2 regions of the Lactococcus sp. genome follow, and region 1 is predicted to be linked to the other one. Evidence: predicted binding sites of a transcription regulator. Region 1 holds the regulator's gene; the other holds the start of a gene.
The links. The regulator Rex, encoded in region 1, represses fermentation and respiration genes when NADH is low (regulators of the CRP and FNR family bind a similar motif). The targets are predictions, from matches to a motif close to TTGTGAANTANTTCACAA.

Region 2: a site for Rex is predicted at 1,257-1,274, ahead of RSC39_RS04685 (class II fructose-bisphosphate aldolase). Genes of this name have one in related genera too.

Annotation. Positions count from the first base shown of each region.
Region 1 is NZ_JAVXIY010000006.1:53,289-77,227, forward strand. It holds gene RSC39_RS07070 (glycosyltransferase family 2 protein) at 1-408, shown strand, start outside; gene RSC39_RS07075 (response regulator transcription factor) at 536-1,222, shown strand; gene RSC39_RS07080 (DUF2127 domain-containing protein) at 1,243-1,758, shown strand; gene RSC39_RS07085 (ATP-binding protein) at 1,762-3,087, shown strand; gene RSC39_RS07090 (phosphatase PAP2 family protein) at 3,097-3,753, shown strand; gene glmS (glutamine--fructose-6-phosphate transaminase (isomerizing)) at 3,935-5,752, shown strand; gene radC (DNA repair protein RadC) at 5,871-6,554, shown strand; gene RSC39_RS07105 (redox-sensing transcriptional repressor Rex) at 6,740-7,390, opposite strand; gene RSC39_RS07110 (Spx/MgsR family RNA polymerase-binding regulatory protein) at 7,614-8,006, shown strand; gene RSC39_RS07115 (ABC-F family ATP-binding cassette domain-containing protein) at 8,179-10,086, shown strand; gene RSC39_RS07120 (hypothetical protein) at 10,215-10,364, opposite strand; gene pyrE (orotate phosphoribosyltransferase) at 10,437-11,066, shown strand; gene RSC39_RS07130 (dihydroorotase) at 11,208-12,503, shown strand; gene ygjK (alpha-glucosidase) at 13,134-15,467, shown strand; gene RSC39_RS07140 (AraC family transcriptional regulator) at 15,543-16,403, opposite strand; gene RSC39_RS07145 (metalloregulator ArsR/SmtB family transcription factor) at 16,616-16,939, shown strand; gene arsD (arsenite efflux transporter metallochaperone ArsD) at 16,954-17,349, shown strand; gene arsA (arsenical pump-driving ATPase) at 17,363-19,078, shown strand; gene RSC39_RS07160 (FAD-dependent oxidoreductase) at 19,095-20,756, shown strand; partial or broken gene arsB (ACR3 family arsenite efflux transporter) at 20,772-21,812, shown strand; gene RSC39_RS07170 (DnaD domain-containing protein) at 22,081-22,749, shown strand; gene nth (endonuclease III) at 22,771-23,427, shown strand; gene RSC39_RS07180 (tRNA (adenine(22)-N(1))-methyltransferase TrmK) at 23,420-23,939, shown strand, end outside.
Region 2 is NZ_JAVXIY010000004.1:37-2,449, forward strand. It holds partial or broken rRNA gene RSC39_RS04640 (23S ribosomal RNA) at 1-299, shown strand, start outside; rRNA gene rrf (5S ribosomal RNA) at 383-498, shown strand; tRNA gene RSC39_RS04650 (tRNA-Val) at 501-573, shown strand; tRNA gene RSC39_RS04655 (tRNA-Asp) at 603-675, shown strand; tRNA gene RSC39_RS04660 (tRNA-Lys) at 693-765, shown strand; tRNA gene RSC39_RS04665 (tRNA-Leu) at 775-856, shown strand; tRNA gene RSC39_RS04670 (tRNA-Thr) at 870-942, shown strand; tRNA gene RSC39_RS04675 (tRNA-Gly) at 968-1,039, shown strand; tRNA gene RSC39_RS04680 (tRNA-Leu) at 1,074-1,159, shown strand; gene RSC39_RS04685 (class II fructose-bisphosphate aldolase) at 1,320-2,216, shown strand.

The DNA of each region.
Region 1 (23,939 bases):
AATCTTTTTTTGCGAGGCATGGTTCCTTTAGTTGGCTACAAATCTGAGATTGTATACTATAAACGCGGCGAGCGTTTTGCCGGAGAAAGCAAATATCCTTTGAAGAAAATGATTAGTTTTGCTATCGACGGAATTACTTCTACCTCGGCAGCACCTATGCGTCTAATTTTTTGGATTGGCTTAATTTGGTTTATTTTGGCCATTGTAGGAGCAATTTATATCATTGCTCGTCATTTTGTCAATGGTTCTGATGTTGCTGGTTGGGCCTCAATCATGCTAGTTGTTGTTGGTTTTGGTGGAGCGAATTTGTTGGCCTTGGGTGTAATTGGTGAATATATCGGGAAAATTTTCCTTGAAGTTAAACAACGTCCGCGTTATTTAATTGAAGACTTCATTAACGAAGATTAATTTAAAAAATGATAAAATATCATTAATTATTCAGAAAAACCGTATGGTTTTTTTGTTTTAGGCTTGATATAATAAATTGGCAGTTAAAACTTAAATAAAGAAAGCTGTTAAAGAGAAAGGGGAGGAAATGACTTATCATGTATTAATTGTTGAAGATGAACCTAGTATTTCTGATTATGTTAAAAAAGAATTAGTCTTTGAAGATTATCAAGTATCAACAGCTTTTGATGGTCTTGCTGCCTTAGAGGTGTTTGAGCAAGCAAAACCAGCGGTAGATGTCGTCTTGCTTGATTGGATGATTCCCAAATTAGATGGTTTGACCGTCTTACGACGCATGAAGAAAATTCAGCCCAATACACCGATTATATTTCTAACGGCACGTGATTATATTGGTGATAAAGTTGCTGGTTTAGATGCTGGGGCGGACGATTATATCACTAAACCCTTTGAAATTGAAGAACTTTTAGCTCGTCTGAGACTTATCTTTAGAAAGTGGTCAACTTCTCGCTCAAAAGTATATGAACTTGATTATCTAAAGGTAGATTTAACGGCTCATACAACGGAAGTAGCGGGAAAAACAGTGAATTTGACTCAAAGAGAATTTGCTTTGTTAAGTTATTTTTTAGAACATCGTGGTATAGTGATTAGTCGAGCAGATATTTTGGATGATGTTTGGGGAATGGATTTTGATGGTCAGGAAAATACAGTAGATGCCTATGTGCGTTATCTGCGTGCTAAAATTGATCTTCCAAATCATAAATCTCTGATTGAAACAGTTCGTGGAGTAGGCTATCGCTTGAATGGCGAAGGTTGAAAAATGAAAAGAGGTAGACCATGGAAAAAGTAAAAAACAAAGAAGAATTATTGGATGTCAGCTTTAACGCCATGCTTCTTGGGAAAAGTATTTTTGCATTCGTTGAATTTTTATCTGGTTTACTTTTGATTTTTATTCCACTTGATTTGATAAAATCAACAATTCGACATTTAGCAGCATCGATTGCTTTTGCTCCACTTTCAAGCATGATTACAAATGCAGGAGAGAGATTGACAAGTGATGCGACTCTATTTGCTGTTATTTATCTACTCCTACATGGTGCCTTAAAATTGGTGACGCTCGCTTTGCTCTGGCGCAAGATTTTATGGTCATACCCTTTATCAATCGTGCTTTTGGTTGGTTTTATCACTTATCAAATGTTCGAATTTTTCAATCATGGGGCGATTTCAATGCTTGTCCTGTGTGTGGTTGATTTGGTGATGATTGCCTTGACTTTATTAGAATATCGAAAATTGAAGGCACAACTTTCAAAGGGGCAATCATATTCATCTTTGAAAAATATTAAAATAAATTAACGAATGAAAAAAACAGAATCTAAAACAAGTGCCAACATCATCACAGCAACTTTTGTCCGTATATTTTTGATTTTTACACTCCTTGTTACGATAATTGTCTCAGGAATTGTTGCTTTTACAAGTTTACAAATCCGAGAGAGTGAGGGGACGTCTCTGATTTCTTCGGTACAAGAAGCAGCAGAAAATGGTAACGTAAACTGGGATGAATTTAAACTGGATAGTGAAAAAGATGAAAAATCTACTTTTGTTAGACTAACAAGGGCTTCTGGAGATATTGATGAAAGTCATGGCACATCACATTTTTTAAAGTCACGGCTTTCTTGGGGCAATTTTAGTCTGTCAAAAGATGTTATCTTTTGGTATAGCTCAGAAACGGCCAAAAATGGGAACAAAGTAGAATTATGGTTAAACATAAATATTGTTGTAAAATCAATGATAAGGGCGATATTAGTCATTGTTGCTGTCATGATTATTCTCTTTTTTATCGCTCTAATTTTAATTCGAAAGGCCGCAAATACAATTAGCCAGCCTTTGACTGATATGATGTTAGCGACTGATGAAAAAGAAGTTAAACAATTACCAGTCAGTAAAAATCCAATTGAGGTTCGTCAGCTAAGTCAAAGTTTTAATCGCTTATTAAACAGATTAAATCAAAAAATTGAGAATGAGCAGCAGTTTGTTTCGGATGCTTCACATGAACTGAGGACGCCCGTTGCTGCAATTCGTGGACATGTCACTTTATTAAAAAGAAGATGGCATGAGCATCCCGAAATTATTGATGACTCGCTTTCTTATATTGATGAAGAGTCCCTGAGAATGAAAGGGCTCATTGAAAATTTACTGACAATTTCTCGAGGAAATCATTTGGAAGTAAATAAAGAAAAATTTAACTTGACTGAATTTACTGACAAAGTGGTCAGTGAAATTCAACCTGCTTTGAGCCAAAAAATTACATTTAATGGAAAAAGCGAGATTTTTGTCAGGGCTGATAAAATGTCACTTTATAAAATCATCATTGTTTTTATTGAAAATGCTGGAAAATATTCACCCCAAGATTCAGAAATTAAAGTAAAAATTAGTTCTGAAAATCATCAAGTTGAGCTGCAAGTTGCTGATGAAGGAGTGGGTATTCCAGAAGAAGAAAAAATTAATATTTTTGAACGATTTTATCGCATTGATAAATCCCGTTCAAGTGAAATTCCTGGCACAGGTCTTGGGCTTGCGATTGCTAAACAATATGCGCAATTAAACCATGCTGAAGTCTTTGTCACAAACAATACTCCGAAAGGATCAATTTTTCATCTCCTCATGGAGTCTATAGAAAACTAAACTTATATTATGAATAAAAAAAATTACTATATTTTGGGTACTTTGACGACCCTCGCCTTTTTAATTTTAACTGTACTTGTGAAAATATATTATACACACGCTCCTCTCCCGTTTGATTCTCCGATTCAAAACTGGGCTTTTCACTTACAAAGTTCTTCGGGACTCACATTCTTTTTTTCTCACATGACAAATATTTTTGGGGATAAGGGTGGTATAATTGTAGCCGTCTTACTTGCTTTGGTTCTCTATTTGATATTTAAAGAAAAGAAAGCAACGATTTGGTTTGCTACAATGGTCATATCAAGTTTGCTTATCAATACAGCGATTAAGATGATTATTGGGCGTGACCGTCCAGAAATTCATCGTCTAGCTGCTTTTGCGAATGAAGCTGGAAAAAGTTTTCCGAGTGGTCACTCTATATTTGCAACAATTATTTTTGGAAGTATTTTCTTTATTTGTCTTAGAAAATTAAAAAATAAATCTTCTAAGATTGCCTTAGGAATTCTCTGTTTGATATTGATTGCAACAGTCATGTTTTCAAGAATTTTTGTAGGGGTCCATTATCCGAGTGATACAATTGGTGGTTTCCTAGAAGGAATGAGTCTATTGTTGTTCACTTATCCGACATTTATTAAATACCAAGAAGCAGCTAAAAAAGCCAATTAATTATTAATTGGCTTTTATTATTGTTGCAATTCAAGTTATACCAATTTGCGTTTTTTAGGTAAAATTAGATTATTTTTCCTTGACACGAACCTAAAAGTGTATTATAATGCTATTTATAAATAAAAAATTAGAAAATAATTAACTGTACCAATTTAATTGGTGAGTTAAGTGGAGCTTTATTATGTGTGGGATTGTTGGTGTTGTAGGTAGCAAAAATGCAACTGATATTTTGATGCAAGGACTTGAAAAACTCGAATATCGTGGATACGATTCAGCAGGAATTTTTGTAAATGGTCAAAAAACGGCTGCAAAATTAGTTAAATCAGTGGGACGTATTGCAGATTTGAGAACTAAGCTTGGGATTGACGTTTCGGGGACAAGTGGAATTGGACATACCCGTTGGGCAACTCATGGAAAACCAACAGAAGACAACGCTCATCCTCATACTTCAAGTTCTGGTCGTTTCGTTTTGGTTCATAATGGGGTCATTGAAAACTTTGTAGAACTTAAAAATGAATTTTTGATGAATGACAGCTTTAAAGGACAAACTGATACTGAAATTGCTGTTCACTTAATTGCTAAGTTTGCAGAAGAAGAAAATTTGCCAACTCTTGAAGCGTTCAAAAAAGCTTTGAAATTAATTCAAGGATCATATGCTTTCGCGCTCATGGACAGAGAAGATGCAGATTTAATCTATGTAGCAAAAAATAAATCTCCACTCCTCATTGGACTTGGCGATGGTTATAATATGGTTTGTTCAGACGCAATGGCAATGATTCGTGAAACATCAGAATTTATGGAAATTCATGATAAAGAGCTCGTTGTTTTGACAAAAGATAAGGTTGAAGTGATGGACTATGAAGGTCAAATAATTTCACGCAATTCTTATACTGCTGAACTTGATTTGTCAGATATTGGAAAAGGAACTTATCCTTTCTATATGCTTAAAGAGATTGATGAACAACCAGCTGTCATGCGTAAACTGATTGCGACTTATGCCAATGAAGATGGCACGATGAAAGTTGATCAAGATATTATCAAAGGCATTCAAGAAGCAGACCGTATCTATATTATTGCTGCTGGGACCTCTTATCATGCTGGTTTTGGTGCGAAGATGATGCTTGAAGCACTTACGGATACTCCTGTTGAACTTGGTCTTGCATCAGAGTGGGGCTATGATATGCCATTATTGAGCAAAAAACCATTCTTTATCTTCCTTTCACAATCTGGGGAAACAGCAGATAGTCGTCAAGTTTTAGTAAAAGTAAATGAATTAGGACTTCCTAGCTTAACTGTTACAAATGTTCCTGGCTCTACCTTGTCTCGCGAAGCTACTTACACAATGTTAATTGGAGCTGGTCCTGAAATTGCGGTAGCTTCAACAAAAGCTTATACTGGTCAGATTGCAACTTTGGCCTTTCTTGCCAAGGCAGTTGGGGAAGCAGAGGGTCAAGCAAAAGCTAAAGACTTTGATTTGGTTAAAGAACTCTCTTTAGTGGCTCAATCTATTGAGTCTACTTTATCTGAAAAAGATGAGATTGCGGCTATTGTATCAGAACTATTGCCAACAACGCGTAGCGCCTTTTATATCGGTCGTAAACAAGACTATTATGTTGCAATGGAAGCTTCGCTTAAATTAAAAGAAATTTCTTATATCCAATGTGAAGGATTTGCAGCTGGAGAATTAAAACATGGAACGATTTCATTGATTGAAAAAGGGACTCCAGTTCTTGCTTTGATTTCTAATAATGAAGAAGTAGCAGCCCATACTCGTGGTAATGTGATGGAAACTGTGGCGCGTGGTGCCTCAGCAATTACAATCGTTGAAGAAGGAGTGGCACGTGAAGATGATACAATTGTAATCAATCAAGTTCACCCTTATTTGTCAGCAATTTCAATGGTTATCCCAACACAATTGATTGCTTACTATGCCTCAATGCAACGTGGTCTTGATGTTGATAAACCCCGTAATTTGGCTAAAGCAGTAACAGTAGAATAAAAATTTACTGACAGAAAGGTCAGTAATAAAATATAAAAAAGTTCTGATTCTGTCAGAACTTTTTTATATTTTTTTAATTTGTCAGTGACAAACGATTTGTTTTTTCGTATAAGTAAGTATGTACGAATTAAAAGAGAAATCTTATCCAATGCAACCAAGAGAGCGTTTAGAACTTTTAGGTGAAGAGTATTTGTCCGATGTTGAGTTACTTGCAATATTATTGCGGACGGGTCGAAAAAAATACTCATCATTGAATTTAGCTTTAGAACTTTTGCAACATTTTGGGACATTGGATAATTTTCGCAAAGCATCTATAAGTGAACTCAAGGAGATTTCGGGTATTGGGCAAACAAAAGCTATTGAATTGCGAGCAATGATTGAACTTGGAAAAAGAATACAAACGACAACCAGAAAACGTTATGGTCAAGTTTTAAGTTCAAAAGAATATGGCATGAGTCTTGCTTTTGAAATGCAAAATTTTGAGCAAGAACATCTTACCGCGACCTATTTAGATGGACAAAATCAGATTATTGAGAAGAAAACTATTTTTATCGGAGCAGTTAATCATGCAACTGCTAGTCCTCGAGAGATCCTTTATCATGCAGTAAAAAATCTCTCGGTTGGTTTATTAGTCGCACATAATCACCCCTCGGGCAATTTACAACCCAGTCAAGCAGATAAAATTTTTACAAAAAAAATAAAAAATGCTTGTGATAATATAGGAATTAATTTTATTGATCATATTATTGTGGGAGCGGGTAATTATTATAGCTTTCGGGAGAAAGATAGCAACTTATTTTAGTTGACTAGCCTTAACTTCCGAAAAATAATAATGATTAACTCGATTGAAGATATGCTGGAATTAGTACTAAATAATAAACTAAAAATTTGTGAAAAAATTAAAATGATGATGGCTTGAAAATAAAATACCTAAGCACACGAAGGCCTAGGTATCATTAATAGTTTTGATAAAATTTTGCTTGTCTTTTATTCTTCTTGAGCTCCCATGAAAAATAACAAGGTTTGCAATTCTTTAGTTAAATCAATAGATTGAACAACAACATCCGAAGGGACTTTCAAGCGAATAGGTGCAAAGTTAAGAAAGCCTTTGATTCCTGCTTTAACAAGGGTATCAACCACTTCCTGAGCGTTTTCCTTACGAACAGATAGAATGGCTGTTTTTATGTCTGATTTCTTAACATTCTTTTCTAAATCAGAAATATTATAAATTGGAATGCCATCATCTGTTTGAGTCCCAACTAGTGGATTTCCAGAAATATCGTAGGCCTGAGTAATTCTCATTTTATTTCTGTCTTGAAATTGATAATGAAGAAGCGCACGTCCAAGGTTTCCGACCCCAATCAATGCGATATGAGTTTCTTGATCTTGTCCAAGGAGTTCTCCAAAGAAATCACGAAGAACTTTTGTTTCATATCCGTAGCCTCGTCGTCCTAATTCCCCAAAGAGAGAAAAATCACGACGAATTGTGGCAGCATCTACCCCAATTTTTTCAGAAATAAGTTGTGAATTTGTGCGTGTCACATTCTCTTCGACTAGACTTTTGAAAAGTCGATAGTATTGTGGCAACCTTTTTGCAGTTGCTTTTGGTAAGCTTTTGCTTGGTTTATGGTCAGTCATTGTTATACCTCAAAAATGTAATTCGTATTTATTAAAACTAATCATGATTAGTTTCTTTGTGATAATTTTATCAAAAATTTGTGAAATTATCAAACAAAAGGAACGATAGAACAAATAAAAATGAGTGAAAAATGATAATGATTAAAAAATATTAATATTATTCTTTTAATTAAGGCGCTTTCATGGTAGAATAGAATTATGAAAAAATAGATAGGGAGAATATATGATTAAAATTTATCTTAGTGGTTCGTGCTCGTCTTGTAGAAAAGCCAAAAAATGGTTGAATAAACGTCATATTGAGTTTGAAGAAATTAATTTAATAAAAGACATCATGGAGAAAGATGATTTAATCAAGATTTTGTCTCTCACAGAAAATGGTTTGGAAGATGTCATTGCTACCCGAGGAAAGACTTACTCTGGCTTAAACCATAATTTTGATGAATTGGGCTTAGAGGAGGCCTATAGATTGATTCAAGAAAATCCTCGTCTTCTAAAACGTCCATTAATTTTTGATGAGCAAAGATTATTGATTGGTTTCAATGAGGACGGAATTAGAGCATTTATCCCACCTGAAGTTCGTAGAGTAGAATTAAGAGAAAGATTAATCTTAATTTAATAATATTTTTAAAAAACTTATCAAATTTGATAGGTTTTTTTATGACACTATTTGAGAAAACTACAAAATATATCGTTTAAATGCTATAATAGAAGGACTGCTTTTTCTATGAAATATAAGAAAAAAATCAGGGATAAAAAGGTTTAAGATTTAACGAAGAGGATTAATAATAATGATTTTATTGCAAGGAAATGGAATCGCACGAACTTTTGGTGGCGATGTCTTATTTGAAAACATTAGTTTCAGCCTACAAGACCATTCAAGAATAGCTTTAGTTGGACGAAACGGTGCCGGTAAATCAACTTTGCTTAAAATTATTGCTGGGGTTGAAGAAGCAAGTCTTGGAACCATTTCAAAAACAAAAGACTTAAGCATGAATTATTTGGCTCAGGATACTGGCTTAAATTCGCAAAGGACGATTTTTTCTGAAATGTTGTCTGTTTTTGACCAGCTTCGTCAAATGGAAAAGCAATTGCGTCAAATGGAACTGCAAATGGGAGAACTTGCCGCTGATGAATTGACGCTTTTAATGAAGCGCTATGATTCATTGTCAGAAGAATTTCGCATGAAAAACGGCTTTACTTATGAATCTGAAATTAAGTCAGTTTTAAATGGTTTTCGTTTTGATGAGTCGATGTGGGAACGTGAAATTTCAAGTTTATCAGGTGGACAAAAAACGCGTTTAGCCCTAGCGAAAATGCTTTTAGAAAAACCACAGCTGTTGATTTTGGACGAACCAACTAACCACTTGGATATTGAAACTTTGGCTTGGCTTGAAAATTATCTTAAAAATTATGATGGTAGTTTACTAATTGTCAGCCATGACCGTTACTTTTTGGATAAGGTAGTCAATGAAGTTTTAGAGTTATCAAGAGGCGAGTTGACTCGTTTTTCTGGTAATTACTCACGTTATGTCGAACAACGGGAGCAAAAACTTCTATTAGAACTTAAAAACTTTGAAAAGCAACAAAAAGAAATTGCAAAATTAGAAGACTATGTTGCCAAAAATCTAGTGCGCGCTTCAACGACCAAAATGGCACAATCGCGTCGCAAAAAATTAGAAAAAATGGATCGACTGGATGCACCAACGAGCGATGACAAATCAGCTCATGTTACTTTCACCCCGGAAAAAACCTCAGGAAATGTTGTCCTGACCGTGTCAGAGGCTACGGTAGGCTATTCAGACAATCGTCTATCTGGACCAATCAATATTGATGAACGCAAAGGGGAGTCTTTGGCTATTGTTGGGCCAAACGGTGTGGGTAAAACGACCTTAATCAAATCCATTGTCGGTCAAATCCCTTTTTTGGCTGGCCAAGCAAAACTGGGTGCCAATGTTACCTTGGGATATTATGATCAAGAACAAGGGCGCTTGACGACTTCAAATACCGTTTTGGACGAATTGTGGAATGAACATCGCTTGCTTAATGAAGTGGAAATTCGCAACATGTTAGGAGCCTTTCTTTTTAGCGGTGATGATGTCAAGAAAACAGTGGGAATGCTCTCTGGTGGGGAAAAAGCGCGTCTTTTACTTGCAAAATTAGCAATGAATCATGATAATTTCTTAGTCTTAGATGAACCTACGAACCATTTGGATATTGACTCACGTGAAGTTTTAGAAAATGCTTTAATTGATTTTCCTGGAACAATCTTGTTTGTTTCCCATGACCGTTACTTTATTAATCGTGTAGCGACAAAAGTTTTAGAAATCGCTCCAGAGGGAAGTACAGAATTTTTGGGCGATTACGACTATTATGTTGAGAAAAAAGAAGAACAGTTAGCCCAAAGTGATGAATCAGACAATGGGGGGCTTGTAGAAAGTCTTGCTCAACAAGATTTTACGGCTCAGAAAGAAGCCCAAAAAAATCGTCGAAAAGTGGAGCGAGAAATTACTTCTTGTGAGGAAAAACTAGCAGAGTTAGAAATAAAAATCGAAACACTTATGCTTCAAATGCAAGAGAATACTTCTGATTTTGTGAAATTAGGTGAGTTACAAGCTGAAATTGACCTGCTTAATGATGAAAAAGATGAGACAGAGATGGCGCTTTTAGAAGCAATGGAAGAATTAGAAAGTTTGTAAGCATCATAGGATATTGAAGAAAAGAATAGTGTTTCTATTCTTTTTTTCTAAGCCAATAAAGAAATATTGAAAAAACTAAGACTTGCAAATCTCTCTTAAGTTTGTTAAACTAATAAGCAATGTAACTTTTAAACTAGTCCAGAGAGGCTAGCAAGGTTGAAATCAGGAAAACTAATTTTATTTTTACTGACAGGATTTTCTGTCAGTAAAAATGAACTTGTTTTGATACTTTTTACACTTGCTAAGTCTCTTGGCAGGTGTTTTTTTATTGCTGACAATTACCACGATTGGGTCGCACGTTATCCATGTTCGTTATGGTGGTTCTGTCAGTAAATTGAGAAGGAGAAATCATGTCAATATCAAAAGCCATTGCTGCAGATTTATTAGAAATTAAGGCGGTCAGTCTTTCACCAAGTCAACCTTTTACTTGGGCCTCAGGAATTAAATCACCAATTTATACTGATAATCGAGTGACATTAGCCTATCCAGAAGTTCGTAGTCAAATCGAAGGAGCTTTTGCGGAATTGATTAAAACGGAATTTCCAGAAGTTGAAGTGATTGCTGGAACTGCGACAGCCGGTATTCCCCATGGGGCAATTATTGCTGACTATCTCAAATTACCATTTGCTTATATCCGTAGTAAACCAAAAAACCACGGGGCTGGCAATCAAGTTGAAGGTCGTGTGGCTAAAGGGCAAAAAATGGTTGTAGTTGAAGATTTGATTTCCACTGGAGGTTCTGTCTTAGAAGCGGTCGCGGCCGCAGAACGTGAAGGCGCTGATGTCCTTGGTGTGGTTGCCATATTCACTTATGAATTAGAAAAAGCGACTAGAAAATTTGCTGATGCCGATGTCAAATTGGCGACACTGACAAATTATTCTGAGTTGATTGAAATTGCTAAAGAAACAGGATATGTCACTAAAGAAGAACTAGAGTTACTCAAAAAATTCAAAGAAAATCAAGAAACTTGGCAAGGATAATTTACTGACAGAAAATAGAATAACATTGTCAGTAAAGTTGCTAGTTCTGCTGTTAAATATCAACTTGTCAGTTTGATTCAACTCACAGAAATTATTGAATTGGCAAATGACAGGACTTGTCAGTAAAATTGAAAGGTGAAAATGACTTTATTAATCAAAAATGGTCGTCTGATTGACCCTAAATCAAATCGTGATGAAATTTTAGATATTTTAATTCAAGAGAATAAAATAGCTAAAATTGGCATAAACTTATCAGAAGAAAATGCTGAAATCATTGACGCAAGCGGTCTAGTGATTGCTCCTGGATTAATTGACGTTCATGTTCATTTTCGTGAACCAGGACAGACCCATAAAGAAACCATTCATAGTGGCGCAAAATCAGCAGCGGCAGGTGGTTTTACAACAGTTGTCATGATGGCCAATACGAAACCTATTTTATCTACGCCAAAAGGACTGACAGAGACTTTAGCAATTGCCAAAAAAGAAGCAATTAAGATTAAAGCAGTTGCATCAATTACGCAAGATTTTGATGGGGAAAACTTGACAGATTTTGCTGAACTTATCAAAGCAGGGGCAATTGGTTTTTCTGACGATGGCATTCCGTTGACAGACGCTGGAGTCTTGCGGGAAGCCTTGCAGAAAGCCAAACTAACAGATCGTTTGCTTTCGATTCATGAAGAAGACCCAAATCTAATCGGGACACTTGGAGTTAATGATGGAGAAGTGGCTCATAAATGTGGCTTCACAGGAGCGCCGACCGTTTCAGAATACAGTATGATGGCGCGTGATGCTATGATTGCTTATGAAACAGGCGCACGCTTGCACTTACAGCATCTTTCTGCAGGAGAATCTGTCGAAGTGGTTCGATTTGCTAAAAATTTGGGCGCGAAAATTACAGCAGAAGTGACACCACAACATTTTTCAATTACAGAACAGATGATTTTTGAGCAAGGGACAAATGCGAAACTCAATCCTCCATTGCGTAGAGATGCAGATATCAGTAAAATTATTGCGGGCTTAAAAGATGGGACAATTGATGTGATTGCGACTGACCATGCCCCTCATACTCATGAAGAAAAAAATGTCAGCATTGATAAAGCCCCATCAGGAATGATTGGCTTAGAAACTTCATTGCAACTTGGTTTGACGAATTTGGTTGCCAAAGGTCATTTGACTTTGCTCGAATTACTGACAAAAATGACTGTCAATCCAGCTAAATTATATGATTTTGATGCAGGTTACCTTGCAGAAGCTGGTCCGGCTGACCTTGTGATATTTGATGCCGAAAAGACCTATCAAGTTGGTGAAACTTTTGATTCCAAAGCGACCAACTCACCGTTTATCCATCAAAAAGTTCAAGGACAAGTTAAATATACAATTTGTGATGGGAAAATAGTTTTCAAGCAAAATGAAAATACAGAAAGTATTGTATTTTGATAGAATGATAGTAAAAAAGGACCCTAAGGAAATACTTTCCTCGGGTTTTTTCTTTCTTTTCTATAACTCTTTTTAAAACAAAGAGCTACTATAAAGTAAATCATTGAGTGAATGGATGATTTCTAAGCCATTTTTGATTGATTCTTCAGTTTCCATTGTTTGATTTTTTTCTGTTTGAACTTTCATTTCTTTTTTCCTTTCGACTGCATCTCTTATTTATATATAGTATAGCAATAATTTGCATGAAAATTTCTTACAAAAATGTAATTTAAAAAGAATGGGTAGATTTGATTAATTTTAGTAATTTAAATGCTGGATTTCTGGGTGCTGTTTTAGAATAGCTTATAATGAATAACAGCCAATAAAATAATAAATCAAATATGTAGTATTCAGGGTGAAAATTTGAATTACAAAAATAAAGACAAGGAGGGTTATTATATAGTTTATAAGATTTAATTATAAAACCAGAAGAAGAGAGAAAATATAAGCTTTTTATTTTTCAAATTTTATTCCTCAAATCATAAACAACATTATTACAATTTTCTAGCAACATATCTACTTGTTTTTGAAATGTAAGCGTTATATAATTTAGTAGTCATAATTTATGATTAGAAATTTTTAGGAGCTATTATGGAAAGAAGTTTGAAGAAAAAAGTAGTTTACACATTATTAGGTTTAACTATTTTGAGTTGTGGGACACTGACTAGTAAAGCCCATGCAAGTACGGAAAAATCGAAAGTAGATGAATTTTCCAATTTATTAGACCTAAGTGCGACGCCAACGGAGCGTACTCATGGAGTTTATGATACGAATTATTTTAATAATTTTTCGGATTTAGGTTCTTGGCACGGCTATTATCAGCCGGATAAAAATAATAAGGAGTTGTTAGGTGGATTTGCAGGTCCATTAATCATTGCAGAAGAATATCCAATAAATTTATCTGCAAGTTTAAATAAATTGACACTTAAAAATAAAGAAACTGGGGAAGTTTATGATTTAAGTCAGAGCAATAAGCTAGATTTAGATTACTTTCCGGGACGTTTAGAGCAAAAATACGTTTTAGAAGATTTGACCCTTCGTCTTTCATTGATTTTTGTTAGTAACCGTACAGCACTTATTCAGACGCGTATTACTAACACAGGAGAAAAACCTATAACTTTAGAGGCAAGTTGGACTGGAAGTGTCTTTGATAAAGTGATTGATGGTTCTGATATCATTTCAACAGGAGCTCATCTGAAATCTGAAGGAAATGAGATTCAAGTTCAGTTCAAAAAAGTGAGAGAACAATGGAGTTATTTTTCTACTGAATCAACGAGGTATACTATTCATCACGCGGATAAGGTGAGCACGAAAATTGATGGTGGCAAATATGTAGCAACTGCAAAGGATATTACGTTAGCAGTTGGAAAGACTTATGAAACCAAGACAACAGAAAGTTATACCTTCACAGAAAAAGAGTTAGAGACAGAGAAAAATAAATTTGATGATTATACTAAGAATGCCTCTGATTATTTTAAAAAGAACAAGAAGCGATGGCAAGGTTACTTAGACAAGACATTTAGCCATAAGAATGTAAAAAAATATCCAGAATATCAGAATGCTATTGTAAAATCTATCGAAACACTTAATACTAACTGGCGAAGTGCAGCTGGAGCTTTCAAGCATGACGGAATTATACCTTCAATGTCTTATAAGTGGTTTATAGGGATGTGGGCTTGGGATTCTTGGAAAGCAGATGTTGCGGTTGCAGAATATAATCCTGAGTTGGCTAAAAATAATATGCGCGCATTATTTGATTATCAAATCACCCCGAAAGACTCAGTACGGCCACAAGATGCAGGGGCTATTATTGATGCAGTCTTTTATAATCAGAATGAGGAAAGAGGGGGAGAAGGTGGAAATTGGAATGAAAGAAACTCTAAACCACCACTCGCTGCATGGGCAGTTTGGCAGATTTTTAAAGAAACTAAAGATAAAGACTTTTTAAAAGAAATGTATCCAAAATTAGTTGCTTACCATAATTGGTGGTATTCTAATCGGGACCACGATAAAAATGGTATTGCCGAATATGGAAGTATGGTGAGCGAAGCACAATATCAAACGGATGAAAATGGGAAAATTATCAAAGATACCAATGGAAATAATATGCTTGATGAAGAGGCAGTTATAGAGGCAGCAGCTTGGGAAAGTGGAATGGATAATGCAACACGTTTTGATAAAGAAGGAGCTGGAAAGGGAGATATCGGCGTTCAAGTATTTGAAAATAAAAAGGAGGGTAAAACAATTGGCTATTCAATTAATCAAGAATCCGTAGACTTAAATTCATATCTTTATGCAGAAAAAGGTTTCTTATCCTCTATGGCTTCAGAACTAGGTAAGAAAAAAGAAAGTAAAGAGTATAAAAAAGAAGCCAAAAAAGTGCAAGAATATATCCAAAGTAAAATGTACGATGAAAAATCAGGTTTCTTTTATGATTTACAAATTAGTGAAAATGGATTAAAGACAAAATTACTTGTTAATCGTGGCAAAGGAACTGAGGGTTGGATGCCATTATGGGCTAAAGTAGCCTCTAAAGCTCAGGGCAAATCTGTAAAGAAAACTATGATGAACGCAGATATGTTTAATACATATCTGCCGTTCCCAACCGCTTCAAAAGATAATCAAAAATTTTCTGCAACTCAGTATTGGCGTGGACCAGTTTGGTTAGATCAAGCACTCTATGGAGTAGAAGCGCTGCATAATTATGGCTATAACAAAGAAGCAAAAGCAATGACAGAGAAATTATTCCTTCATGCGGAAGGGCTAATGGGAGAAGGTTCAATCTATGAAAATTATGATCCGCTAACTGGAAAGGGATTAAGTACTAAAAACTTTAGTTGGTCTGCATCGGCCTACTATCTTCTTTATAAAAATTCACTTTTAGGGAATAGTTCAACCGCACAATCAGCCTTTGATATTCAGTAAATGGGATCCCCTTTTTAAAGTAAAAAACTACTAAACATGTTTTTAGTAGTTTTTTTATGAAATCAGCAGCTGTTATTATTTAAGGTTATCTAGAGAGTTTAAAAAAGATCGTCGATAAGAAAGTGGTGTGGTATTCATTCTATCAACAAAAAATTTTGAAAAATAGGATGGAGAGGAAAAACCTATAGAACAACTAATATCTGTAATACTTAAAGAACTTTTTCTTAGTAGGGAACAAGCCTTTTTTAATCTCAAATTTTGAATATATTTACTCGGAGTAGTTTTCCTATGACGTCTAAATAATCGATAAAGATGTGTACGATCAATCTCATAATATTCAGCAATTTCATTTACTGAAATATCGTGCATATATTTTTCGTCAATATAAAGAATAATATCTTCAAATAAACTCTCTGGAGCCTTCTGGATTCTTTGTTTAGCCGTTTTTTGAGCCAAGTACTCGAATAAAGTGTATGAGTAGCGTAAGGTTGAAAAATTATTTTTTTCCTCAACTCCTAAATAAATCAGTTCAAAGATATTATTTAATTTTTCGTCTACTGAACTTTTTAAAACACAATTCTTAGAATTTAATCCTAAACTTTTAAAATATTTACTGGCACTGACTCCGGAAAACCCAACCCATCGATAGCTCCAAGGTTTTGTTTTACTAGGATAATACTTGTTGCTACAATTGGCAGGTATTAAAAACAGGTCTCCTTGAGTGATATGATACTTAGGGGATTCAGGGGTAGAAAAATATCCCTCACCATCGGTACAATAATGCAAAACCCAATAGTCAATTGAGGTGCATTCGAATGGTTTTGTAGGCTGGCATTTTTCATAACCAACCTCGCAAACTTGAAATTCATCGATTGCAATACTTTGGATTAGAATACTTACGTCATTTTGGAATGGTTTTAACATGATATAGTCCATCTATTTCTATATGTTATTACTAATATATTATATTTTGATGTCAGAGTCAATTAATAATTAATTTAATGAAATTGCACGTAACTTATAAAAATCCCTTCTTTTTTTAAAATGAGATTCAGATCTATAACATAAACATTCGTTTATATTTGACAATACATAAACATTTGTTTATATTATATATAAACGTTTGTTTATGTTTGGGAAAGGATTTTATGAATTACGAAAGAATTGCAATGAGTTTGAAGGCATTAGCTGAGCCAAATCGTTTAAAAATTGTCGACCTGCTGTCATGTGGAACAAAATGTGCTTGCGACCTATTAGAGCATTTTGATTTTTCACAACCTGCATTGTCCCATCACATGAAGGTTTTAGAAAAAGCAGAAATTATCACTGTTGAGAAAAAAGGGACTTGGAATTACTACACTTTAAGTGATGATTTTGCTAAAGAATTCCAAAGCATGTGTATGACTCTATTCTCACATAACGAAGATACTTGTGTGTGTGGTACTGATAAAAAATGTAATTGTTCTAATTAAGAAAGGGAACGATAATGAAAAAAATTGAAATTTTTGAAGCTGCGATGTGTTGCTCTACTGGAGTTTGTGGTCCGTCAGTTGATTCAGAGTTACTTCGTATTACAAACCTATTTGATACATTGAAAGAGAACGAGGAGGTAAAAGCTTATCGTTATAATCTTACAAGTAACCCTCAAGCGTTTGTGGTTAACGAAAAAGTTCTGAATCTCATACAAAAGCAAGGAAATGATGTTTTACCAATCACATTAATTGGTGGAAAAATTCTCAAAACTGAAAGCTATCCAACTTCTGAAGAACTTGGGCTAAGCGATATTAATACTGAAAAAGGTGCTTGTTGCTCAAATTCTCAAGAAGAAGTCAAAGTAGAGGCAAATACTTCATGTTGTGGTGGAAATACTGCTTGTTGTTAATAGGGGAGAAATGATGAAAGCTTACGATCCAAAAAAATTAGAATTGACTAAATACCTATTCTTTACAGGAAAAGGTGGGGTTGGCAAAACAACCTCTGCTTGTGCAACTGCAGTAAGTCTTGCGGATTCAGGTCATAAAGTGATTCTTGTCAGTACTGACCCTGCTTCTAATTTACAAGATGTATTTCAAACAGAATTAACCAATAAACCAAAAGAAATTCCAGAAATTCCTAATTTAAAAGTCGCAAATTTTGACCCAGTATCTGCGGCAAATGATTATAAAGAAAGTATTGTTGGTCCATATCGAGGAATTCTGCCAGACTCAGCTGTAGAAAATATGGAAGAACAGCTTTCAGGTTCGTGTACCGTTGAAATTGCTTCTTTTAATGAATTTGCAGGTTTCCTAACAAATAAGGACGTTGAAAATGAATTTGACTATGTCATTTTTGATACCGCACCAACTGGACATACCCTCAGAATGCTTGCTCTTCCTTCCGCATGGTCTAACTACCTTGATGAAAATGATACTGGTGTTTCGTGCTTAGGTCAACTTTCAGGACTGGGAGATAAAAAAGAAAGTTACGAACGAGCAGTAAAAACATTAGCAAACGGTGAACTAACAACGCTTATGTTAGTAACACGTCCTCAAAAAGCTTCAATTGAGGAAGCCAATCGAGCTTCTGGTGAACTTGCGGAACTTGGAATAAATAATCAAAAATTAATTATTAATGGACTATTAACTCAAGCAGATGATGAAGTATCAAAGATTATTGCCAATCAACAAGAAGATGATTTAGAGCATTTGCCTAACTCTCTCAGTAAATATGAACAATTCTTTATTCCACTCAGACCTTATAATGTGACTGGGTTAGAGAAGCTTCGTATCCTCTTAGATACAGTTCAATCCGAATTGCCTGAGATTGATTCAGAAATGAGAGAATATCCAGATCTTTCAATGGTGATTAACGATTTTGTTAAGACTGGTAAAAAAATTATCTTTACAATGGGTAAAGGCGGAGTTGGAAAAACTACTGTAGCGATTAAAGTTGCTCAAGCTTTGCAAAAACAAGGTAAAAAAGTTCATCTGGCTACTACAGACCCTGCGGACCATCTTAATTTCTATTTAGGGGATACTTCCGGACTCTCATTAAGTCATATTGATGAAGAAAAGGAACTTCGAGAATATAAAGAAGAAGTTTTAAGCAAAGCAAGAGAAACAATGTCAGGTGATGATTTTGACTATGTTAAAGAAGACTTGGAATCACCATGTACACAAGAAATTGCAGTCTTTCGTGCTTTTGCTGAAATTGTTGAGAAAGCAGATGATGAGATTGTAGTAATTGATACTGCGCCAACTGGTCATACCCTTTTATTACTTGAATCAACTCAAAGCTATGCGAAAGAGGTTGAACGGACAAGTGGTGAAGTTCCAAAATCAATTCAAAAACTCTTACCAAGATTACAAAACTCAAATGAAACAGAAGTTTTGATGGTGACTTTACCAGAAACCACTCCAGTTTATGAATCAATGCGATTAGCAGATGATTTAGATAGAGCGAATATTGCTCATACTTGGTGGTTGGTAAACCAAAGCATGAGTGCAACTCATACCTCGAATGAAGTATTGAAAGCACGTGCATCAAATGAAGTAGAATGGATTAATAAAGTTGCTAAACTTTCTAATCAACACTATGCAGTAGCTAAATGGCAAGCTGACTTTGAAAAATAAAGGAAATAATTATCCTATGAAAATTATTATAATTGGTTCTGTGGCTTCAGGAACAAGTGTCGCTGCTAAGGCACGTAGAAATACGGAGAGTGCAGAGATTACTCTTTATGATAAGGACACCGATATTTCTTACGCAGTATGTGGTATTCCATATGCTATTGGTGGGGAAATTGGTGATTTTGATGAGTTAACTCCTCGTGATGCTCGATGGTTTAAAAAACGTTACAATGTTGATATTCATACTTCTCATGAAGTTTTAGATATTAATCATTCAACAAAAACTCTCAAAGTTAAGAATCTTTTGACTGGTGAAATATTTGATGATTCTTATGATATCCTTGTTTTTGCAACTGGAGCAACTTACCATAGACCGGAAGTTTTTCAAGGTAAATCATTCGATAATGTATTTCAAGTAAGAAATATTAATAGTGGTAAAAACATTAAATCTTTCTTGGATGATAAAAAACCAAAAACAGCAATTGTTGTAGGAGCAGGTTATATTGGTCTTGAAGTTGCCGAACAACTCAAAGAACGAGGACTTGATGTTACTGTGCTTCAACGTGGAAAACACCCAATGGCACACCTAGATTGGGATATGTCTATTCGCATTGAAGATGAAATGGAAAAGCAAAATGTTCATTTTCTATCTGAGGAAGTAATCACTGAAACAAATGGAGAACAGACACTAAAAAGTGTCATTACAAGTAAAGGTAATGTCCTTAGTGCTGATTTGTATATATTGGCTACTGGTGTTCGACCAAACACTCAACTTGCAGAATCAATCGGTGTGAAGCTAGGTGAAACTGGAGCGATTGCAACAGATACAACAATGGAAACTAATATTGAAGGTGTTTATGCCGTTGGAGATGTCGCAGAAAGTTTCCATGTGATTACTGGGAAAGCGACATATCGACCTTTAGCATCAACTGCAAATAAGATGGGGAGAATTGCAGGAGATGCAATGACAGGTGGACCACTTCGCTTTCAAGGTGTGCTTGGGACTGGAATCTTACGCTTCTTTGATTTAACCATTGCTCAAACAGGATTAACTGAAAAAGAAGCGATTGAAGAAGGTTACGAAATAGCAGTATTATTCAATATTAAACCAGACAAACCTGATTATATGCACGGTAAAGAAATGGTTATCAAAGCAGTCGCAGATAAGTTATCACATCAAATTCTTGGAGTTCAAATTATTGGTCCTCAAGGTGTTGATAAAAGAATAGATGTCTTTGCCTCAACAATAACATTAGGGGTAACTGCCGAAAAATTATTCCATATGGATTTAGCTTATGCCCCACCATTTTCAACAACTAAAGACCCTGTCGCATATACAGGAATGGCACTCACCAATGCCTTAACTACTGCGCCATTAATAACGCCTCATGATTTGATGGAACTTCAAAAAAATAGTGCAGATATAACAATTATTGACACACGTGCAAAAGCAAGTTATGAAAAGAAACAGATACCAAATGCAATTAATATTCCGCTGGCAGAACTTCGTGAAAAATCATCTATCCTTGATAAAGATAGATTGACAATCGTTTACTGCAATAAGGGAGTCACTGGTAATGCTTCTCAAAATATCTTGAGAAATGAAGGATTTAGAGAAGTATACAATTTATCAGGCGGAAATAAAAATTATCAAGAAATTGCAAAACAAGAAAAAAATTAGAGGAAAAACTCAATTATGAATCAAGTCACAAAGAAACTGTCGTTTTTAGACCGTTATCTGACGCTTTGGATATTTGTAGCAATGGGAATTGGAGTTGCTTTGGGGTACTTCGTTCCTAGCGCTGCAACCACTATTAATGACTTATCAGTAGGAACAACATCAATTCCAATTGCCATTGGACTAATTCTCATGATGTATCCTCCATTAGCAAAAGTAAAATATGGGGAAATGGGAAAAGTATTTAAAGACTGGAAGGTTCTGTTACTTTCATTAGTTCAAAACTGGATTATTGGTCCAATATTAATGTTTATACTTGCTGTCGTATTTTTACAAGGTTATCCAAGCTATATGATTGGGCTTGCACGTTGTATTGCAATGGTTATTGTTTGGACTGATTTAGCAAAGGGTGATAGTGAGTATACCGCAGGACTTGTAGCCTTCAACTCACTTTTTCAAGTATTCTTTTACTCAATCTTTGCTTATTTCTTTGTGACTTTGCTTCCAAAATGGTTAGGCTTAGGAAATTTTGCAGTACATATAACAATTGGTGAGATTGCTACCTCAGTATTTATCTATTTGGGAATTCCATTTATTGCAGGGATTATCTCTCATTTTGGTTTGATTAAATTAAAAGGTAAAGAATGATTTGAAGAAAAATTCATTCCAAAAATTAGTCGTATAACATTGGTTGCTCTTTTGTTTACAATCATTATCATGTTTGCGGTTAAGGGAGAAAAAGTAGTAGAGCTTCCATTTGATGTAGTTAGAATAGCAATTCCAGTGCTTCTATACTTCGTATTGATGTTCTTTGTTTCCTTCTTTCTCTCTAAAAAAATAGGGACAAGTTATCCTGTTACAGCCTCTTTATCATTTACAGCAGGAAGCAACAACTTTGAGCTTGCCATAGCAGTTGCGGTAGGTGTATTTGGAATTAATTCGGGAGAAGCCTTTGCGGCGGTTATTGGTCCATTAGTGGAAGTTCCTGTTATGATTGCTTTAGTTAATGTGGCTTTGAAGTTAAAAGAAAAATCATTTTCGAAGTGTGAAATTATGTAAAGTGTTCTTTAAGAGTTTTTAAAAACTTTATTGAATGGTCCGGATAAAATAGAAGGTAACAAAAATACTCCTCTTGCGAGTATTTTTTAGTGAGCTCCTCTAACGTCAAAGACTCTCTGTGATTAAGATTTATTAAATATTTAAGCTAAACATGTTGGATAACTTAGAGACAAAATTATTTGTTTATAACTAAGTAAGTTACGATTTTTAATGATGTTTTGATTAGACCACATTGAACCTTATTAGCACGATATGCTATAATAGTTCTATGAATTATTACGATGAATATAGCAAAGGGCATTTAGTTTTACCAACGGTGATTTTGTCACATTTTAGTGAACTTTTCCCTTCGGCTTTTGATTTTTTAGTATGGTTATACTTTTTTGAAAATCGAGAAATTGCGCCCAGCGAGATTGCGGATAAGACTGGGAAAAAAATGTCTGAGGTTAATCAGGCGATTGATAGTTTGTCCAAATTTGGGGCAATGAAAGTTACATTGATTGAGATTGATGGAGAAATGGAAACTTTCTTTGATATTAGTCCAGCCTTCAAGCATTTAGATGAACTAGTGGGTTCTCCAGCGATAAATCTTAAAGCAGAGGATAAAAAAGTTCAAGATGAAGGTCAACTTAAAGAGTTGATTAGCATGTTTGAGGCGGAAATGGGGATGATTTCTCCTGTTCAAATGGAAGAATTGCGTGCTTGGCTTTTTGAGGATGGTTATGACTTGTCTTTGATAAAACAAGCCTTACGAGAAGCGGTTTTAAATCGCAAAGTATCATTAAACTACATAAAAGCTATTTTGCGCAATTGGAAAAACGATGGGGTTAATTCAGTTCAAGCGATTGAAAGTCGTCAAATGGAACGTGAAGAAGCTAAAAGAAAGAAACCGCAAGAAGATTTTTACATTCCTTTAGATGGACCTTGGAATGGATAAAATAGATAATGGACAAACATTATGTTAAGTAAAAAAAGATATCTTGAAGCTTTAGCAATCATTGAAGAAATGTTTCCCCAAGCACATGGAGAGCTGGTTTGGGAGACGCCTTTTCAACTATTGATTGCGACAATTTTATCTGCTCAAGCAACTGACAAAGGAGTCAATAAGGCGACGCCGGCACTTTTTGCTGCTTTTCCGGATGCTCAAGCCATGTCACAAGCTAAAGTAGAAGAGATTGAAGTGCTGATTCGAACAATCGGTCTTTATAAAACTAAAGCTAAAAATATTCTGCGAACTTCACAAATGTTAGTGGCGGACTTCGGAGGGATTTTACCAGACTTGCCGAAAGATAAAAAGCTTTTACAGACTCTACCTGGAGTCGGGCGAAAAACGGCTAATGTTGTTCTAGCGGAAGCTTATGGAATCCCAGGGATTGCGGTTGATACACATGTTGAGCGAGTTTCTAAGCGATTGGATATTGTTGCGCAAAAAGCGACTGTTTTAGAAGTTGAAGAAAAACTGATGAAGTTGATTCCTGAAGATAAATGGGTTCAATCTCATCATCACTTGATTTTCTTTGGTCGCTATCATTGTACAGCGAAAAAGCCTAAGTGTGCAGGTTGTCCCGTATTAGATTATTGTAAATTTGGAAAGAAATATTTAGAAAATGAATGAAATTAAACTTTCAAAACGTTTGAAAGCAGTTGCTGACTATGTTGATAAAGGGGCGAGATTGGCTGATATCGGTTCAGACCACGCCTATTTACCGACATATCTTGTACAAAAAAATGAAGTTGAATTTGCGGTGGCTGGTGAAGTAGTCAAAGGTCCTTTTGAAATTGCTAAAAACCATGTTGCACAAGCAAATTTAAAAGAGAATATTCAAGTGAGGTTGGCGAATGGTTTAGCGGCCATCGAGAATGTTGATAAGATTGATACGATTGTAATTGCTGGTATGGGCGGTATTTTAATTTCTGAAATCTTGGAAGCGGGTAAAGGTAAGTTAAGTTCTGTTAAGCGTTTGATATTACAAGCAAATAATCATGAGGATACCTTGCGTCAGTGGCTGACAGAGCATCAATTTGTCATAAAGGCGGAACAAATTTTATTAGAGGCAGGCAAGTTCTACGAAATTATTGTTGCAGAACCTACTACAAATGAAAATCCGGTCTTGTCAGCAAATGATT
Region 2 (2,413 bases), on a different contig from region 1:
GACCGTTCGGTCCCTATCCGTCGCGGGCGTAGGTAATTTGAGAGGATCTGTCCTTAGTACGAGAGGACCGGGATGGACTTACCGCTGGTGTACCAGTTGTTCCGCCAGGAGCACGGCTGGATAGCTCTGTAGGGCAGGGCTAAGCGCTGAAAGCATCTAAGTGCGAAGCCCACCTCAAGATGAGATTACCCATTCGTAAGAATTAAGAGCCCAGAGAGATGATCTGGTAGATAGGCTGGAAGTGGAAGAGTTGCGAGACTTGGAGCGGACCAGTACTAATCGCTCGAGGACTTTACCAAAAGAGTCAAATATAAAATGCTTATGGTTTAGAAGTTAGAAGAATTGTTATTTAGTTTTGAATGTTCAAAGTAACATTTAATGATTTGGTCATCATTGCGATGGAGATACACCTGTTCCCATGTCGAACACAGAAGTTAAGTCCATCTACGGCGGAAGTACTTGGGGGTTGCCCCCTGGGAGATATGCGAGTGGCCAAGTTTGGGAGTTTAGCTCAGCTGGGAGAGCATCTGCCTTACAAGCAGAGGGTCAGCGGTTCGATCCCGTTAACTCCCATTGGTTGTTTCAGCCATTAATTGAATAAAGGTTCTGTAGTGTAGCGGTTATCACGTCGCCCTGTCACGGCGAAGATCGCGGGTTCGATTCCCGTCAGAACCGTTAGTAGTAATACTAATGACTCGTTAGCTCAGTTGGTAGAGCATTTGACTTTTAATCAAAGGGTCGCTGGTTCGAGCCCAGCACGGGTCATAATTCCTAGCGGATGTGGCGGAATTGGCAGACGCACTAGATTTAGGATCTAGCGCTTAACGGCGTGGGGGTTCAAGTCCCTTCATCCGCATACTAGGTTATTAGCCGACTTAGCTCAGTTGGTAGAGCATCTGATTTGTAATCAGAGGGTCGCGTGTTCGAATCATGTAGTCGGCATTGTCGTAAGACACAAAGTTTAAGTGCGAACGTAGTTCAGGGGTAGAACACAACCTTGCCATGGTTGGGGTCGCGAGTTCGAATCTCGTCGTTCGCTTGATAAATCTCCCTACGGGAGTTTTTGTATAATACCCGGGGTGGCGGAACTGGCAGACGCACAGGACTTAAAATCCTGCGAGGGGTAACCTTCGTACCGGTTCGAAACCGGTCCTCGGGATATGGTAAGATTAATAGTTTTAGCTATTAATCTTTTTTTATTTTTCTTTAAGAATGGCTTAATAAAGCGGTTACTTTGGATTTTTGTGAGCTTGGACTAGAAAAAAACTTCACAAAATGCTATACTAGGTAGGTAAAAAAATATTCGGAGGAATTTTGAAATGGCAATCGTTTCAGCAGAAAAATTCGTACAAGCCGCTCGTGATAACGGATACGCTATCGGTGGTTTCAACACAAACAACCTTGAATGGACTCAAGCTATCTTGCGCGCAGCAGAAGCTAAAAAGACTCCAGTATTGATCCAAACTTCTATGGGTGCGGCTAAATACATGGGTGGTTACAAAATGTGTAAACTCCTCATTGAAACTCTTGTAGAATCAATGGGAATCACAGTTCCAGTTGCTATTCATCTTGACCACGGTCATTTTGATGATGCTTTGGAATGTATCGAAGTTGGTTACTCATCATTGATGTTTGACGGCTCACATCTTCCAATCGAAGAAAACCTTAAACTTGCTGAAGAAGTTATCGCTAAAGCTCATGCTAAAGGCATTTCAGTTGAGTGTGAAGTTGGTTCAATTGGTGGTGAAGAAGACGGTATCGTTGGTGAAGGTGAACTTGCTCCTATCGATGATGCGGTTGCAATGGCTAAACTTGGTGTTGACTTCCTTGCAGCAGGTATCGGTAACATCCACGGTCCTTACCCAGAAAACTGGAAAGGTCTTCACATCGATCACCTTGAAAAATTGAACAAAGCACTTGTTGAAGCTATGGGACACAATGTGCCAATCGTACTTCACGGTGGTTCTGGTATTCCTGATGATCAAATCAGAGAAGCCATCGCTAACGGTGTAGCTAAAGTTAACGTTAACACTGAATGCCAACTTGCTTTCGCAGCTGCTACTCGTAAATTCGTTAATGAATTTGACGCAAATGAAGCAGAATACATGAAGAAAAAACTCTTTGACCCACGTAAATTCTTGAAACCTGGTTTCGATGCAATTACTGCGTCTGTTGAAGAACGTATCGACGTATTCGGTTCAGCAAACAAAGCTTAATCAGCTTATAAAACATGATTAAATAAACGTTTGTCACTTGTGACAGGCGTTTTTTTGATAGTTTGCCACTTATTTGCCACAGCTTTTAGTATTTCGCTTGACATCAATTATAAAACGCATATTTTGTAAGGGATATTATTCAAATATTGAGTACTCTTTATTCTTCTAGTTTGTAGTAAGATGATACTTACCGCATT